2 regions of the Megasphaera massiliensis genome follow, and region 1 is predicted to be linked to the other one. Evidence: riboswitches for the same ligand, from Rfam matches in the RefSeq annotation. Region 1 holds a riboswitch; the other holds the start of a gene.
What was found. A riboswitch is a leader RNA that binds a small molecule or an ion and turns the genes downstream of it on or off. The one in region 1 is predicted to bind S-adenosylmethionine.
Positions count from the first base shown of each region.

Region 2: linked by a shared signal. The riboswitch ahead of UCI88_RS05225 (methionine ABC transporter ATP-binding protein) and the one ahead of metK (methionine adenosyltransferase) in region 1 are both predicted to bind S-adenosylmethionine.

Region 1 is NZ_JAXIXE010000009.1:9,559-17,687, reverse strand. Features, by position in the region: gene UCI88_RS01450 (NAD(P)H-dependent oxidoreductase) at 1-65, shown strand, start outside; gene UCI88_RS01445 (hypothetical protein) at 139-1,749, opposite strand; SAM riboswitch class I at 1,944-2,044, shown strand; gene metK (methionine adenosyltransferase) at 2,105-3,295, shown strand; gene priA (replication restart helicase PriA) at 3,406-5,766, shown strand; gene def (peptide deformylase) at 6,035-6,496, shown strand; gene fmt (methionyl-tRNA formyltransferase) at 6,496-7,431, shown strand; gene rsmB (16S rRNA (cytosine(967)-C(5))-methyltransferase RsmB) at 7,477-8,129, shown strand, end outside.
Region 2 is NZ_JAXIXE010000027.1:74,031-82,159, reverse strand. Features, by position in the region: gene UCI88_RS05250 (RluA family pseudouridine synthase) at 1-12, shown strand, start outside; gene fba (class II fructose-1,6-bisphosphate aldolase) at 50-1,015, shown strand; gene rpsT (30S ribosomal protein S20) at 1,106-1,372, shown strand; gene UCI88_RS05235 (MATE family efflux transporter) at 1,435-2,772, shown strand; gene UCI88_RS05230 (aminopeptidase) at 2,794-4,026, shown strand; SAM riboswitch class I at 4,086-4,183, shown strand; gene UCI88_RS05225 (methionine ABC transporter ATP-binding protein) at 4,267-5,310, shown strand; gene UCI88_RS05220 (methionine ABC transporter permease) at 5,291-5,944, shown strand; gene UCI88_RS05215 (dihydroorotate dehydrogenase) at 6,194-7,111, opposite strand; gene UCI88_RS05210 (dihydroorotate dehydrogenase electron transfer subunit) at 7,111-7,872, opposite strand.

The DNA of each region.
Region 1 (8,129 bases):
GCAACGAAGAACCCCATGCCAAGACGCGGCAGGCCATGGAAGATGTCGTTACCTGGGTAAAATAAGGTACCTATTCCTCAAAGGCATAAAAAACGGCAAGAAATGCAGACGATATCTGCCATTTCTTGCCGCTTTTGGTTATGCTTTTTTGGCATATTCTACGACGGCTTTGGCAAAGCCGTTTAAATTTGTCGTCTTGATGGGAAGGCAGGGGCAGCCCATGTCTCTGGCGGCGGCCATGGCCCATTTGACCAGATCGGTCTGGCCTTCACTCAAGTTGATGACTAAGAGGGTGGAAGCCCGCAGGATTCGGTCGTCGCCGGTATAGCCGCTGAGGACGGCAGCCGTCGGGAAGCGGCGTTTTATCCGGCCCTGCCATTCCGGCGTACCGCCGGCCAAGGCGATTTGGCGTCCGGCCAGGAAGCGGTCCAGGCTGTGTGTATAGTCACGCTGGGTCATGAAGGACGGCAGTTCGAGGCCGCGGTCTTCGGAAGGACGCTTGGCTTTTTTTTGTGTTGCAGCGGAGTTGTCCGTAGTCTGCGGGGCGGTTGCCGGTTCGGCCGTTTTCCCCGGCTTTTCTGTGGCGGTCCGTTCTGCTGTTTTTATCGGTTCCGCAGAGGTTGGCCCATCGCCGGATGCCGCGGGAGCCGGCGATGTTTCTGAAACTGATGGTTGTGTCGGCGCTGTCGGTTTTTCCGGTGATGCTGTTTTTTTCGGTTCCGTCGCCCGGGCCGGTGCCGCCGAGGCTGTCGGATCCGCTGCTTTCGAAGGTGACGGGGCGTCTGATTTCACCGGAGTCGAGGCGGTTATCGGCGCTGACGGGTTTACGGCTGCATCGGCCTTCGGTACGGCTGCCGAGCTTGTCCTTTCGGGTGCTGAAGCAACTTTTTTTGCCAATTCGGGGTTGGCTTCGTATTTTCTAAGGGTCTGACGCAGGGTCAACAGATCCGATACCTGAATGGCGGCTTTTTCCTTGATCCGTTCCGTGTACTCTTCCTGTTGGCGGAGGGTCGCTTCATAGTGCTGAAGATCTTCTTGGCGGCCGTTTCGTTCGTCCTCCAGTTCCTGACGCAGCCGTTCCAGTTCAGAAAGAACGGTTTTGCGGTTTTGCGATTCGAGACGAAGCCTCAGGAGTTCTTCCCGATCGGCTTCCATTTGAGCTTTTTCCTGGCGCAGCTGAAGGAGTTCTTCTCGTTCTTCGCCGGCAATCATGGCCGGTGTCTTTTCGGCGTCCGCCCGGCTGTCATCGATCCAGGGACCGTCGTAGATAGCCATTAAGTAGATGCCTAAGGATTGGGCGGCCATGTGTTTGGCTTGTTGGATATCTTCAAAGACATCGCTCAACCCGACGAGTTCATCGTCGGTCTTCAACATTAAGAGGTCGATCATGCCCATGTAGGAATCGTCGCCTGTCGTCTGGGCTGTGGCATAGCGTTCCAGACGAATCGTACCGGCATAGATTTCAGTGGCATTTCGTTTTGATGCATAATAGGTATTGATGAGGAGACGGTCCGGCGTCCGTTCGTATATCCGCAGAATCATGGCTTCTTCCCGCTCCGTGCCGTTATAGCGGATGAAGGCCAGGCTTTCTCGCTGGAGTAAGGTGTTTACCAATCCTTGCGTACGATACCATTTATCCCAGATCTCTACGCGCTTGGCCAAACGCAGATCTGCCGTTTTACAGTGGGTGGCAAAGTCAAAATAAGGGTCGTTGAAAAATATATCTCTTGGCCGCAATTTGGTCATCATAATCATCCTTTCTTTCTATCTATTCATTATAACGTTTTCTGTAACGGATGTAAAAAAATATTCTTCAGGAAGTGCGGAGGCGAACAGGTACGTCGGAATTTTTTTTAGAAGGACAGAACTCATGTTTGCTATACCAAAAAAGAACTTGCAAAATAGAGGGGTTTGAATTATAATGAACCAGTAAATCAAATAAAGAACCATCAAGAGACGACGGAGGGACTGGCCCTATGATGTCGCAGCAACCTTCATAAGTGAAAGGTGCTAATTCCAGCAGTCTTATACTGGCAGATGGGGATTGGAAGCCCCTCTCATGACAGTCATGAATGAGGGGAATTTTTTTTAAGGAGGAAACCTCATGGTGAAAAATCGTGAATTCTTTACATCTGAATCCGTAACCGAAGGGCATCCGGATAAAATGGCTGACCAAATTTCTGACAGCATTTTGGATGCCATTCTTGCAAAAGATAAAAATGCCCGCGTTGCTTGTGAAACTTTAGTGACCACCGGGATGGTCCACGTCGTCGGTGAAATTTCGACGACGTGCTATGTCGATATTCCGCACATCGTTCGTGAAACGATTCGTTCCATCGGTTATACCCGTGCGAAATACGGCTTTGACTGCGATACTTGCGGCGTCTTGGTATCCCTCGATGAACAGTCGCCGGATATCGCCATGGGCGTCGACGATGCACTCGAAAAGAAGGAAGGCAATACGGACCAGTTCGACACCATCGGTGCCGGTGACCAGGGGATGATGTTCGGCTATGCCACGAATGAAACGGATGACTACATGCCCCTGCCTATTTCCTTAGCGCACCGTTTGGCACGCCGCCTGGCCAGTGTTCGTAAAGACGGAACGCTCTCTTATCTCCGTCCGGACGGCAAGACCCAAGTCACCGTCGAATATGAAGACGGCAAACCGGTTCGCATCGATACCATCGTCATTTCGGCGCAGCACAGCCCGGAAATCACGCGTGAACAGATTGAAAGGGACCTCCTCGAATTCGTCATCAAACCGGAACTCCCGCAGGGCTTATTCGATGATAAGACGAAGCTCTTCATCAATCCGACGGGCCGTTTCGTCATCGGCGGTCCTCAGGGTGACTCCGGTCTGACCGGTCGTAAGATCATCGTTGATACCTATGGCGGCATGGCTCGTCACGGCGGCGGTGCTTTCTCCGGGAAGGATCCTACAAAGGTCGACCGTTCGGCCGCCTATGCAGCCCGTTACGTTGCTAAGAACGTCGTCGCTGCCGGCCTTGCCGATAAGTGCGAAATCCAGTTGGCATACGCCATCGGCGTAGCTCGCCCCGTTTCGATCCACGTTGAAACGTTTGGTACGGGCAAAGTCGACAATGAAAAAATTGTCGGACTCATTGAAAAGAATTTTGACCTTCGTCCGGCTGGCATCATCGCCATGCTCGACTTACAGCGGCCGATTTACAAACAGACTGCTGCTTATGGCCACTTCGGCCGCAACGATCTCAACCTGCCTTGGGAACAGACCGATAAAGCGGATACGCTCCGTAAAGAAGCCGGCTTATAATTGAGATGCAGAGACTGCCGCAGGGACGGCAGTCTCTTTCTGTTTTTGGGCGTATGCCCTCGGACGGCAGCGACGAACTTCGGCTGCAGCCCTGATGAGGAGGTATGTCCGTGATTGCTGAAATTATCATTAATACGACGGCCAAACGGTTACAGCAGACCTTTTCGTATACCGTGCCGGATCACCTGGCCGTTCGCGTCGGAAGCCGCGTCATCGTTCCCTTTGGCTTTCGCCGGGAAGAGGGGATTGTCGTCGCCCTCCATGAGGCGCTGGACGAATCGACTGATTTCACCTTAAAGCCCATTGAGGGCCTCCTGTCATCACAGACCGGATTTCGGGAGGAAATGATTGAAACGGCCCTTTGGATCCGCGACTACTATGTCTGTAATCTTTCCGATGCCCTGCGGTTGTTCATGATCGACAAGCGCGGCCTCGTCCGCCGGGAAGTCCTGTCCCTGGGGCCGACGCCGGCGACGACGGCAGAAGGCCGGTCGGTTCAGCTCTATGTCGCCGATAAGGGAAAGGTGGAAAAAGGAGCCCTCGGCCGTAAATTTGGTCGTGACCTCGTGTCTCGTCTCTTAGCCGAAAATGGTCTTTGCAGTGAGAGCTTTTTAAAGAATAAGATTGCCGATAAAATGGAGGACTGGCTGGCCTTTGAAAAGGATGACCTCGATGGTACCCTTCACGGCCGGCCTAAACAGCAGGCCTTATTGGCGGAACTGAAGGAAAAGAAAACGGCGCCGGCTGCCTACTTCCAGTCAAAGGGCTATACGCGTGACCTCATGCGCCGCCTGGCTGCGACGGGCCTTGCCCGTTGGGAGCAGCATCCGGCAGGGACGACAAACATCCTGCCGACGCTTGAACCGGATGAAGCCCTGCCGCTGACGGCGGAACAAAAAGATGCCCTCCATGTGATCGAAGGCGATGAAGGCGGAAAAACCTACGTCCTCCATGGCATTACGGGCAGCGGCAAGACAGAAATCTACATGCAGCTTGCCGAGAAAGTACTGGCTAAGGGACAGCAGGTCATCGTCTTAGTGCCGGAAATCGCCTTGACCGGTCAAATCGTGCGCCGCTTCCTGCGCCGTTTCGGCGACGATGTCGTCGTCATGCACAGCCAATTGTCTCAAGGCGAAAAACGAAATAACTGGCTGCGCATGCAAAACGGGACCAGTCATATCTGTATCGGTGCCCGATCGGCCGTCTTTTCGGCGGCCCGGTCCATCGGCCTGTTCATCGTCGACGAGGCCCACGACAGCTCGTATAAGCAGGATGAGGCGCCGCGCTACCATGCCGTCGCCGTAGCCCGGAAACGAGCGGCTTACTATGGCTGTCCGGTCATCCTCGGCAGTGCGACGCCGGCCTTAGGCGATTATTATAAGGCCCTTCAAGGGGACTACGTCTTGGTGGAACTGAAGGAACGCGTCGGCCACCGCCCCTTGCCGGAAGTCACCGTTGTCGATATGAGGGAGGAATTGGCCCGCGGCAATTACCGCGTCGTGTCCGATTCCCTGTACGGACTGCTGAATGAAACCTTGGCAGCCCGTCAGCAGGCAATCATCCTCCTCAACCGGCGGGGGTATTCGACATTCATCATGTGCCGCAAATGCGGCTACGTTGTCAAATGCGATACCTGTGATGTGGCCATGGTCTATCACCGCCAGTCATCCCATTTAAAGTGCCATTACTGTGATGCCGAAAAGCCGGTGCCGACGGTTTGCCCGTCCTGCGGCAGCAAATACATTAAATTTTTTGGCAGCGGTACGGAAAAGGTGGAGCTGCAGCTCCACGAGCTCTTCCACGAGGCTCGTATCGTCCGCCTCGATCAGGATACGACGAGCCGCAAACACAGCGGCGACCGCATCATCGAAGCCTTCCGCCGCCATGAATACGATATCTTATTAGGGACGCAGATGGTCGCTAAAGGCCATGATTTTCCCGGTGTCAGTGCCGTCGGAATCTTGTCGGCCGACAGCCTGCTCAACCTGCCGGCTTACTGGGCCGGCGAGCGAACCTTTCAGCTCCTCACTCAGGCCGCCGGCCGGGCCGGCCGAGGCGACGTTCCGGGCCGCGTCGTCATGCAGACCTATGCGCCGGATCACTACGTCATCCAATGTGCAGCCCGCCAGGATTACCGCGCGTTCTATGATCAAGAAATCCAGTTTCGTAAAGAATTGGCCTATCCGCCCTTTCAGGAGATGACGAAGATCCTGGTCAGCGACAGCGACGAACAAGAAGTCTGGCGCAAGGCCAACGACGTGGCAGCGGCTCTTTCGAGCTGGAATAAGGATCACGGAGAGACGGTTATTATCATCGGTCCTTATGAAGACGTCATCAAAAAGATCCGCAATAAATATCGCTTGGTCTTGTCGCTGACGGCGGCAGACCTGGGACCGATAAAGAAAGGGATGCGTCAGCTTCCGGCCTGTTGGCAGACCGGTGTCGTCATCGATGTCGACCCGTCGATGTAGCAGATTTTTAACTTTTTTTAAACATTTTTGACATAAAAGCCTGTGTGATGCCACACAGGCTTCGCTTTTTGCAGGGCTTTGCCGGGTCATAGAAAAGGGAAGCATCGCTGCCCCGGGCCTTGTATGAATCTGATATAATAGAAGGGGAAGGATTCTCTTTCTCACTCTTGGTGACGGTTAATTTGAATTCTTACAGTAGCCTTTTGGCTCTTTTTCCGCTATAATAAGACGGATAAGCGTTTTACTATAACAATGAGGTGAAAGATATATGGCATTACTCAAAATCATAAAAGCCGGAGATCCCGTCCTGAAAGCGACGGCAAAACCGGTTGCAAAAGTGAATAAACATATAAAGAAAATTCTCGATGACATGGCCGAAACGATGTATGCAGCCGACGGCGTCGGCTTGGCGGCGCCCCAGGTCAATGAATCGTTGCAGCTCATCGTCCTCGATGACGGCAACGGATTGATTGAACTCATCAATCCGGAAATCCTTGAAATGTCGGAAGAAACGAACATCGATACGGAAGGCTGCCTGAGCGTTCCTGGCTATTACGGTAAAGTTCAGCGGGCTTCTAAAATTAAGGTCCGTTCCTTGACGCGCCACGGCAAGACGGTCATTTATGAACCGGAAGGCTTTTTGGCCCGTATCTTCCAGCATGAAATGGATCATCTCTACGGCCATTTATTTATTGAAAAAGCGACGGATTTACAGAAAGTAGGGGAATAATGGAGAGCTTACGCATCGTATTCATGGGAACGCCTGATTTTTCAGTTCCGGCCTTAGCACGTTTGGCCCAATCGCAGCATGACGTGGCAGCCGTCTATACCCAGCCGGATAAACAGCGGGGACGAGGGAAGAAGGTGACCTTTTCGCCGGTGAAGGAAAAAGCCGTCGAACTCGGGATTCCCGTGTTCCAACCCGATTCTATGCGAAGCGATGAAGTTATTTCTGAACTGAAAAGCCTTTCTCCGGACGTCATCATCGTCATTGCTTACGGCAAGATTTTGCCCAAGGCCGTTCTCGATATCCCAAAATACGGCTGCCTCAACGTTCACGGCTCCCTCTTGCCGAAGTATCGAGGAGCTGCGCCCATCCAGTATGCCATCAAAGAAGGCGAAGCTGAAAGCGGCGTTACCATCATGCTCCTCGACGAAGGGATGGATACGGGGAAGATGCTGAAAAAAGCCGTCATCCCTTTAGACGCCAAGGAAACGACGGGCACCTTGTTCGATAAACTGGCCTCTCTGGGGGCCTCAACCTTGATGACCGTCGTCGACGACCTGGATAACTATGAACGAAATGCCGTCGCCCAGGATGAAAGTCAGGCCACGTATACGGCGAAGATCACAAAAGAAGAAGCGGCCCTCGATTGGACGGCTGATGCCGTCGTCTTAGAACGGTTGATCCGGACCTTAGATCCGCATCCCGGTGCCTATACGGTGTGCCGCGACGGAAAACGGCTGAAAATATGGTCCGCCGACGTCGTCGAAGGGGCGGATGCCGTGCCGGGAACGGTCATTGCCGTGACTAAAAAATCCTTTACCGTCCAGACCGGAAAGGGCGCTCTTCGCATTACTGAAGTTCAGCCGGAAAGCCGCAAGCGTCTGATGGCGGCCCAGTATCTGCAAGGGGTTACGCTGACCGTCGGAGAACCGTTATAACCGGCATGCCGCATGCATGGCCATACGTTTTATTTAGGAGGATTCATGAACGTACGTGAAATTGCCTTTCAAAGCCTGCTGACCATTTGCAGGGATGAAGGGTATAGTAATATCGTCGTCTCGAAGGCGATACAGGCCCATAAATTTTCTGATCGGGATCGGAGATTTTATACGGAACTTGTTTATGGGACCCTGCGCTGTCTTAATTATTTGGACTGGATCATTTCCCAGCTTAGTACGCGCAAATTAAATAAGCTCGATCCGGTTTGCCTGGCCATCGTCCGCTTGGGGCTCTATCAGATTTTTGGCATGGATAAGGTGCCTGAATCGGCAGCCTGCAACGAGTCGGTCAAGATGGCGACGAAGTTTGGCAATAAGGGCATGGCAAAATTCGTCAATGCCATGCTGCGAAACAGCATTCGCAACCGCAATTCCTTCGTCATTCCGGATAAGGAAAAGGATATGACAGCCTACTTGGCCTTGACGTATCATCAGCAGGACTGGCTCATTCGCCGTTGGCTGAAAGATTACGGCCCGGAGGAAACGGAACAGCTTTGTCAGTATTTCGATACCATCCCGCCTCTGTGTCTTCGGGCCAATACGACCCGTACCAGTCGGGATGAGCTTCTTAAAGACCTCACCGAACAAGGGATTCAGGCTCGTCCGACGCCGGTTTCGCCGGACGGTATCTACATCGA
Region 2 (8,129 bases), on a different contig from region 1:
TATATACATTAACACTATTCTATACGTAACTTGTAGGAGGAATGTAAACATGCCATTAATTGGAACTACAGAAATGTTTAAAAAAGCCTATGAAGGCCACTATGCCATCGGTGCATTCAACATCAACAACATGGAAATCGTCCAGGCTGTCACAGAAGCTGCTGCTGAATTGAAATCCCCGATCATCCTTCAGGCTTCGGCCGGTGCCCGCAAATATGCGAAACCGTCGTACTTGAAACATCTCGTAGCCGCAGCCCTGGAAGATTACGATCTCCCCATCGCCCTTCACCTCGACCACGGTGCTGACTTTGAAACCTGCAAAGACTGCATCGACAGCGGATTCACGTCTGTCATGATCGACGGCTCCAAACATTCTTTCGAAGACAATATTGCTTTGACGAAAAAAGTCGTTGAATATGCTCATTCCAAGGGCGTCGTCGTCGAAGGCGAACTCGGTCAGCTGGCCGGCATCGAAGACGATGTCAACGTCTCGGCTGAAGAAGCTCACTACACTCGTCCGGAAGAAGTCGAAGAATTCGTATCCCGCACGGGCGTCGATTCCTTGGCTATCGCTATCGGCACCAGCCACGGCGCTTTCAAATTCACTCCGGAACAGTGCACGCGCAACGCCGACGGCGTTCTCGTACCGCCGACGCTCCGCTTCGACATCCTCGAAGACATTTCCAAACGCCTGCCGGGCTTCCCGATCGTACTCCACGGTGCTTCCTCTGTCGTACCGGAATACGTCAAGATCATCAATTCCAACGGCGGCGACCTCGCTGATGCTGTCGGTATCCCCGAAGATCAGCTCCGCAAAGCAGCCTCTCTCTCGGTCTGCAAGATCAACATCGACTCTGACCTCCGTCTCGGCCTGACTGCCGGCATCCGCCAGCACATGGCTCAGCATCCGGATCACTTCGACCCGCGCCAGTACCTGACCGACGGCCGTCAGTTCGTTCACGACATCGTAGCTCACAAAATTAAATCCGTCCTCGGTTCGGAAGGTAAAGCCTAATCGCATGTCCTGCAAAAAAACTATTGATTTTTTCTGTGGCATATGGTAAAATTTTTTCTAGTGTTCTTGTAAATTAGGGAGGTGAATCCATTGCCGCAGATTAAATCCAACATGAAAACGATGGAAAAAGACGCAGCTCGTCATGCAGCTAACTCTCGAGTAAAATCTTCCGTTCATACCGCTATCCGCCGTACGAACGAAGCCATCCTCGGCGGTGACGCTGATGCCGTTAAACAGGCATTTGATAAAGCTAGCAGCGTAATCGACAGCGCCGCACGTAAAGGCGTTCTCCATAAAAATACGGCAGCTCGTAAAAAATCCCGTTTGGCTTCCAAAGTCAATGCGATGGGCAAATAAGTTGAACTGTAGAAAAAGCGTTGTCCTCTGAGACAACGCTTTTTTCGTATAAGGAGGTTTCTATGTTCCCCCATCGCAGCCAATGGCGTCATTTTCTGACCCTGTTTTTTCCCCTGCTCTTGACCCAGATGGCCCAAGTCGGCACGTCGGTCTTCAGCTCGATTTTCAGCGGCCGTGCCGGTACGGTCGATCTGGCCGGTGTCGCCGTTGCCGTCAACATCTGGATTCCCGTCTTTGCCGGCCTGTGCGGCATCTTCTTCGGCATCTCGCCGATCATCGCCCAGCTCCGCGGCGCCAAAAAGACGGAAGAGATTCCCATATATATCATGCAGAGCCTCTATCTGAGCCTGGCCTTTACGGTCGTGATTTTCCTCTTAGGCTATGTGCTGCTGCCGCCCTTTCTCGACTTCATGGGCCTTGAGCCAAAGGTTCATTATATTGCCTGGGAATATCTCAAGGCCCTGGCTTTGGGACTGGTTCCCATTTGTCTTCAGGCGACGATTCGCTACGTCGTCGACGCCCACGGCAAGACCCAGATATCGATGGCCATCCTCATGACCAACTTGGTTCTCACCATTATCCTCTTTCGCCTGCTCATCTTCGGCGCCGGCCCCATTCCGGCCATGGGCGGCATCGGCACGGGCTATGCCATTACCATCGCCGGCTGGGTGTCCTTTTTACTCTTCGTCGCCGTCCTGACCTTTATGGAACCCTTTCGCTCGTACGATTTATGGCGCCGCCTGCGTCCTTTCAGCTGGCATCACGCCTATCACCAGTTGGAACTGGGCATTCCCATCTTCATCGCCGTCTTCTGTGAGACCAGCCTCTTTTCCATCGTCAGCCTTTTGATGGCAGAATTCGGGACCTTATATCTCGCCGCCAACCAGGGCGCCATCAGCTTCACGACCTTGACCTATACCATTCCCTGGAGCATCAGCCTGGCGGCAACCATCGTCATCGGCTACGAAGTAGGCGCCAAAAACTATCAGGGTGCCCGGCAATACGCCGTTCTCTGTCAAATCACGGCCCTCATCATCGCCGTCGGCGTTACCTTATTCACCTACGTCTTCGTCGACGACATTGCCGCCATCTTTACGACGGATGCCGAAACCTTCCGGGCCCTCCGAACCTTCCTCTTGTGTGCCGTAGCCTTTGCCTTCTGCGATGCTATGGGTACGCCCGTCCAGGGGATCCTCCGCGGCTATAAAGACGTCCGCATCATTACCTACATCGCCTTTATCACCTACTGGTTCATCAGCATTCCCATGGGCTATGCCATGGCCCATCTCACGCCCTACGGCCCCTTCGGCTACTGGCTCAGCCTGATCATCAGCCTGGCCATCAACGCCGCGGCCCTCAACTGGCGGCTGTGGAAACAGACGGCCTGGCGTTTATCATAGTTATATAAAGGAGTTGATTCTATGCCAACGATTGAACAATTAACGGCCTACGCACAGGTATTACTGCAAAAAGGCCTCAATCTTCAAAAAGAACAGACCTTAGTCATCAATGCCCCCGTCGAAGGCCACGACTTCGTCACCTTACTGAGTAAAGAAGCCTACACCATGGGTGCCTCTGAAGTCGTCGTCAACTGGCGTTCCGACGACATGACCCGCCTGCGCTACGAACACGAAGACCTGTCGTCTTTTGAGTCCCTGCCCGACTGGCGCCGCGACTTCAGCCTTCATTACTATCATAAAAAAGCGGCCTTCCTGAGCCTCATTTCGGCCAATCCCAAACTCCTGAGCGGCATCGATACGAAGAAAATCTTTGCCCAGCAAAAGGCGCACAATAAGGCCTTAAAAGAATATATCGACGGCATGATGGCCTCGAAGACGACGTGGCTCGTCGCCGCCGTACCGAGCGCCGTCTGGGCCAAGCTCCTCTATCCTGATCTTGACGCCGACAAAGCCTATGACGCCCTTTGGAACCAGATTCTCCAATCGTCAAGAGCCGATGGAAAAGACCCCTTGGCCGACTGGGATGCCCATCTGGCCAACCTCAAGGCCCGCCGGACGTGGATGACGAATCAGCACTTCACGAGCCTTCACTACACCAACAGCCTGGGCACGGATCTTACCGTCGGCCTTCCCGATAACCATATCTGGCAGGGCGGCATGGAAGAAACGGCAAGCGGCATCTTATTCAATGCCAACGTGCCGACGGAAGAAATCTACTCGGCTCCCAAGGCCGATGCCGTAAACGGTACGGTATACAGTACGCGGCCCCTCGTATACAACGGCAACACCATCGATCAATTCCACCTGACCTTTAAAGACGGCAAGGTCGTCGACGCCGCCGCTAAAGTCGGTGAAGACGTCTTACAGAAGCTCGTCGCCGTCGATGAAGGCGCCGGCCGCCTGGGCGAAGTGGCCCTCATCCCCTACGCCTCTCCCATTTCCCTGTCGGGCATCTTATTCTACGAAACCTTATTTGATGAAAATGCCTCCTGCCATTTAGCCCTGGGCGCGTCGTACCCGACCTGCCTTGAAGGCGGCACAGAACTCGACAAAGAAGGCCTTTCTAAAGCCGGCCTCAACGATTCCATGATCCACGTCGACTTCATGGTCGGTTCCAAAGACCTTACCATTACGGGCCTAAAAAAAGACGGCACCGTCGTCCCTGTATTCACCAACGGAAACTGGGCCGAGTAAAGATTACTTATTGACAACGGCAAAAAGCCGTGCTATTATAAGTTGCAACAACGATATACCTTTCATCCAGAGCAGCTGAGGGACTGGCCCGATGACGCTGCGGCAACCCCCATTCGGGAAGGTGCCAAGTCCACCGGAACATTCCGACAGATGAAGTAACACCGTATTGACGGCCGTCATCTGCATGACGGCCTTTTTTATTGTCTTTATCCCTGTACGCCTGGCTCAAGGAGTGATACTGTGATTACCTTAAAGAACATTACCAAAACCTACGGCGGCGCTGCCCAAATCCAAGCCTTAAAGGGCATCAACCTGACCATCGAAGACGGCGAGATCTTCGGCATCATCGGCAAGAGCGGCGCCGGTAAATCGACCCTCGTCCGCTGCATCAATATGCTGGAAAAACCGACCAGCGGCGAAGTCATCATCGACGACAAAGACCTGTGCAAAATGAGCGAATCCCAGCTTCGGGCAGAACGCAAAAATATCGGCATGATTTTCCAGCACTTCAACCTCCTCTCCTCGCGGACGGTTGCCGAAAACATCGCCTTCCCCTTGGAACTGGTCGGCGCCTCGAAAGACGTCATCCATAAAAAAGTCGAATCCCTGTTGGAACTGGTCGGCCTCAGCGACCGCGCTGCCAACTATCCGTCTCAGCTCTCAGGCGGTCAAAAACAGCGCGTCGGCATTGCCCGTGCCCTGGCCAGCGACCCCAAGATTCTCCTTTGCGACGAAGCGACGTCGGCCCTCGACCCGCAGACGACGAAATCCATCTTGGAACTCCTCCAGGACATCAACCAGCGCCTGGGCATTACCATCGTCATCATCACCCATGAAATGGCCGTCGTCCAAAACATCTGCCATCGGGCAGCCGTCATCGAAGGCGGCGTCATCAAGGAACTGGGCCGCGTCGTCGACATCTTCACCAATCCCCAGTCCCAGACCATGAAGGACTTCGTCACGTCCGTCATCAACATGGAACTGCCGAAGGGGATCAAGAATCTCGGCGTCTCCGACCAACCGACGCCGGACCGGGATATGCTCGTCCGCCTGCGCTTTAAAGGTCAGGCTACCCATGAACCGGTCGTCTCGGAAATCGTCAGCACCTTCCACGTCAAGGTCAGCGTTCTCTACGGCAACATCGACTACATCCAGGATGAACCTTTCGGTTACTTGATCATCGTCATCATGGGCGATATGGAAACCCAGGCCAAGGCCTTCTCGTATATTAAAACATTACCGATAGGAAGTGAGGTATTAGGTTATGTCCCAAGAAATCATTAAGTTAATGCTCCAAGGCATTGAAGAAACGTTCTATATGGTCGCCGTAGCCACGGTCATCGCCGGCATCATCGGCATTCCCCTGGGCGTCACCTTAGTCACGACCAGCAAGGGCCACATCCTGCAAAACCTCTTCATCAACCGGATTTTGGGCACCATCGTCAACATCATCCGTTCCGTGCCCTTCATCATCCTCATGGTGGCCATCATCCCCTTGACCCGACTCATTGCCGGCACGTCCATCGGTACGGCAGCGGCCTGCGTCCCCTTGACCATCGTCGCCATTCCCTTCCTCAGCCGCCTCGTCGAAACGTCGATCCGCGATGTCGATTACGGCCTCGTCGAAGCTGCTGAATCCATGGGCGCTACGCCTTTCCAGATCATCCGCAAGGTCCTCCTGCCGGAAGCCCTGCCGACGATCATCAACAACGTTACGGTCCTCATCGTCAACCTCATCGGCGCATCGGCCATGGCCGGTGCCATCGGTGGCGGCGGCCTCGGGGACATCGCCATCCGCTACGGCTACCAGCGCTTCCGTCCCGACGTCATGTTAGCGACGATCATCATCCTCATCGTCGTCGTCAACCTCATCCAGTACGGCGGCGACCTGGCATCGCATAAGAAGAATAAAAAATAACAGATCTGCCAAAAAAGACATGAACAGCTATTTTCGGTTCATGTCTTTTTTTATATCCCTTGGTCACACGCTCCTTGCGCAGAACGTTACATTCAGCCGCAAATAAATGCTTCATAGCCGAAGTGAGGCATACCCTATCGATCAAGCTTCCATCGCTTAGGCAGCGCGTCATAAAAAGACGCACTCAGGACACGACAAAAAACGCCCTGCGAACGGGAATGTCCGCAAGACGTTGTTGTATAAGCTTTCTTATGCTTCTAATTGACCGACGATATCGCTGATATGGGCGATGCCCTGGTCTTTACAGTATTGGTCGAGGCCTTCGGCGACGGTTTCGACAGCTCGGGGGTCGACGAAGTTATGGGCGCCGACAGCGACCGTGCTGGCGCCGGCCAGCATGAATTCTACCGCATCCTGCCAAGTCACAATACCACCGAGGCCGAGGATGGGAATAGATACGGCCTTCGACGCCTGCCAAACCATGCGCAGGGCGATGGGCTTTATGGCAGGACCGGACAGGCCGCCGGTGATGTTGCCCAAGATGGGCCGACGCGTCGTGATGTCGATGGCCATGCCGGTCAGGGTGTTGATGAGAGAAATGGCATCGGCACCGGCTGCTTCGACAGCCTTGGCCATGGTCGTAATGTCCGTAACGTTGGGCGATAATTTGACGATGACCGGCTTTTTCGTGTTGTCCTTGACACTGCGCGTAACGGCGGCAGCCGCTTCGGGCTGGGTACCGAAGACGATGCCCCCTTCTTTGACGTTGGGGCAGGAAATATTGACTTCAAGGCCTGCGACGCCGTCGACGTCGAGGTCGGCTGCGATTTTTCCGTATTCTTCGACGCTGCCGGCGGAGACATTGACGATGAGCGGCGTTTGACAGGAAGCCGTTACCTTCGGCAGGATGTCCCGTTTAAAGGCGTCGACACCGGGGTTTTCCAAACCGATGCAGTTGAGCATGCCTGCCGGCGTTTCGGCGACGCGGACACCGGGATTGCCCGGCCGCGGCAAGGGCGTAATCCCTTTGGAAATGATGGCCCCGACGGCGTCGAGGTCGAGAAAGTCACTGTATTCGATGCCGAATCCGAAGGTTCCCGATGCCCCCATGACGGGCGTTTTCATCGAGATACCGGCAAATTCGACGGCAATCCGTTCACTGATCATCAGAAGACCTCCTTTGCCGAAAATACGGGTCCGTCGCTGCAGACTTTATAGCGCTTGCCGTCCAGCTTGCTTTCAAAGGTACAGCCCAGACAGACGCCGAAGCCGCAGGCCATCCGTTTTTCCATGGAGACTTCGCAGTCGATGCCGGCCTTGGCCGATCCTTCGGCAATGGTCTTCATCATCATCGTCGGACCGCAGACCGATACGCGATCGATAGGATGCTCGGAAAAGATGGTCGGCAGGGCATCGACGGCAAAGCCTTTGATTCCCTTAGAGCCGTCATCAGTAGTGACATAAATCTGTTCGGCATAGGGTTCAAAGAACTCCGTCCAAAACGTTTCGGCTGCCGTCTTGCCGGCGACGAGCACGATGGGATGATCAAGCTGTTTCGCCAAGAAGATGAGCGGCGCCAGGCCCACGCCGCCGCCGGCCAGGAGGACCTTCCCCGGCGTCGTCGTAAAGATGCCGTCGCCCAAGGGCCCTTCGACGTTGATCATATCGCCGGGACGGAGGTCCTTCATTTCTTCCGTGCCGACGCCGACCAAGCGGTAAATAATGGTCACCGTTCCCGCATCGACATCGGCATCGACGATGCCGAAGGGACGGCGCAAAAAGGTCTGTCCCCCATCGCGATGGACGTTGACAAATTGACCGGCCTTGGCTTCCTTGGCCGTCTTCGGCGCTTGGAAGACCATTTTCCAAACTTCCGGAATGATGGCTGTATTTTCGACAATGGTCGCCATTTCCACAAATTTTTTCACCCTCTGATCATCCTTCCTCATTTCTATATAGCGATTCTATTATTCCACAAATTGCTCAAAAAGTCCACATCTGAGTTGACGCCTTTTAGATCTCTTCACCCTATCATTGACTCCGCGTAACGATTCTGCTACACTGATTGTATCAGGAACCATGTTCTGCTGTTGAACAGCAGACAAGCCTTCGCGGTTTGCCATCCTATGTACGTCACTTGTGGCGTATTGGATGGGCATGGCCCTTTTTTTATGATATCATGAAA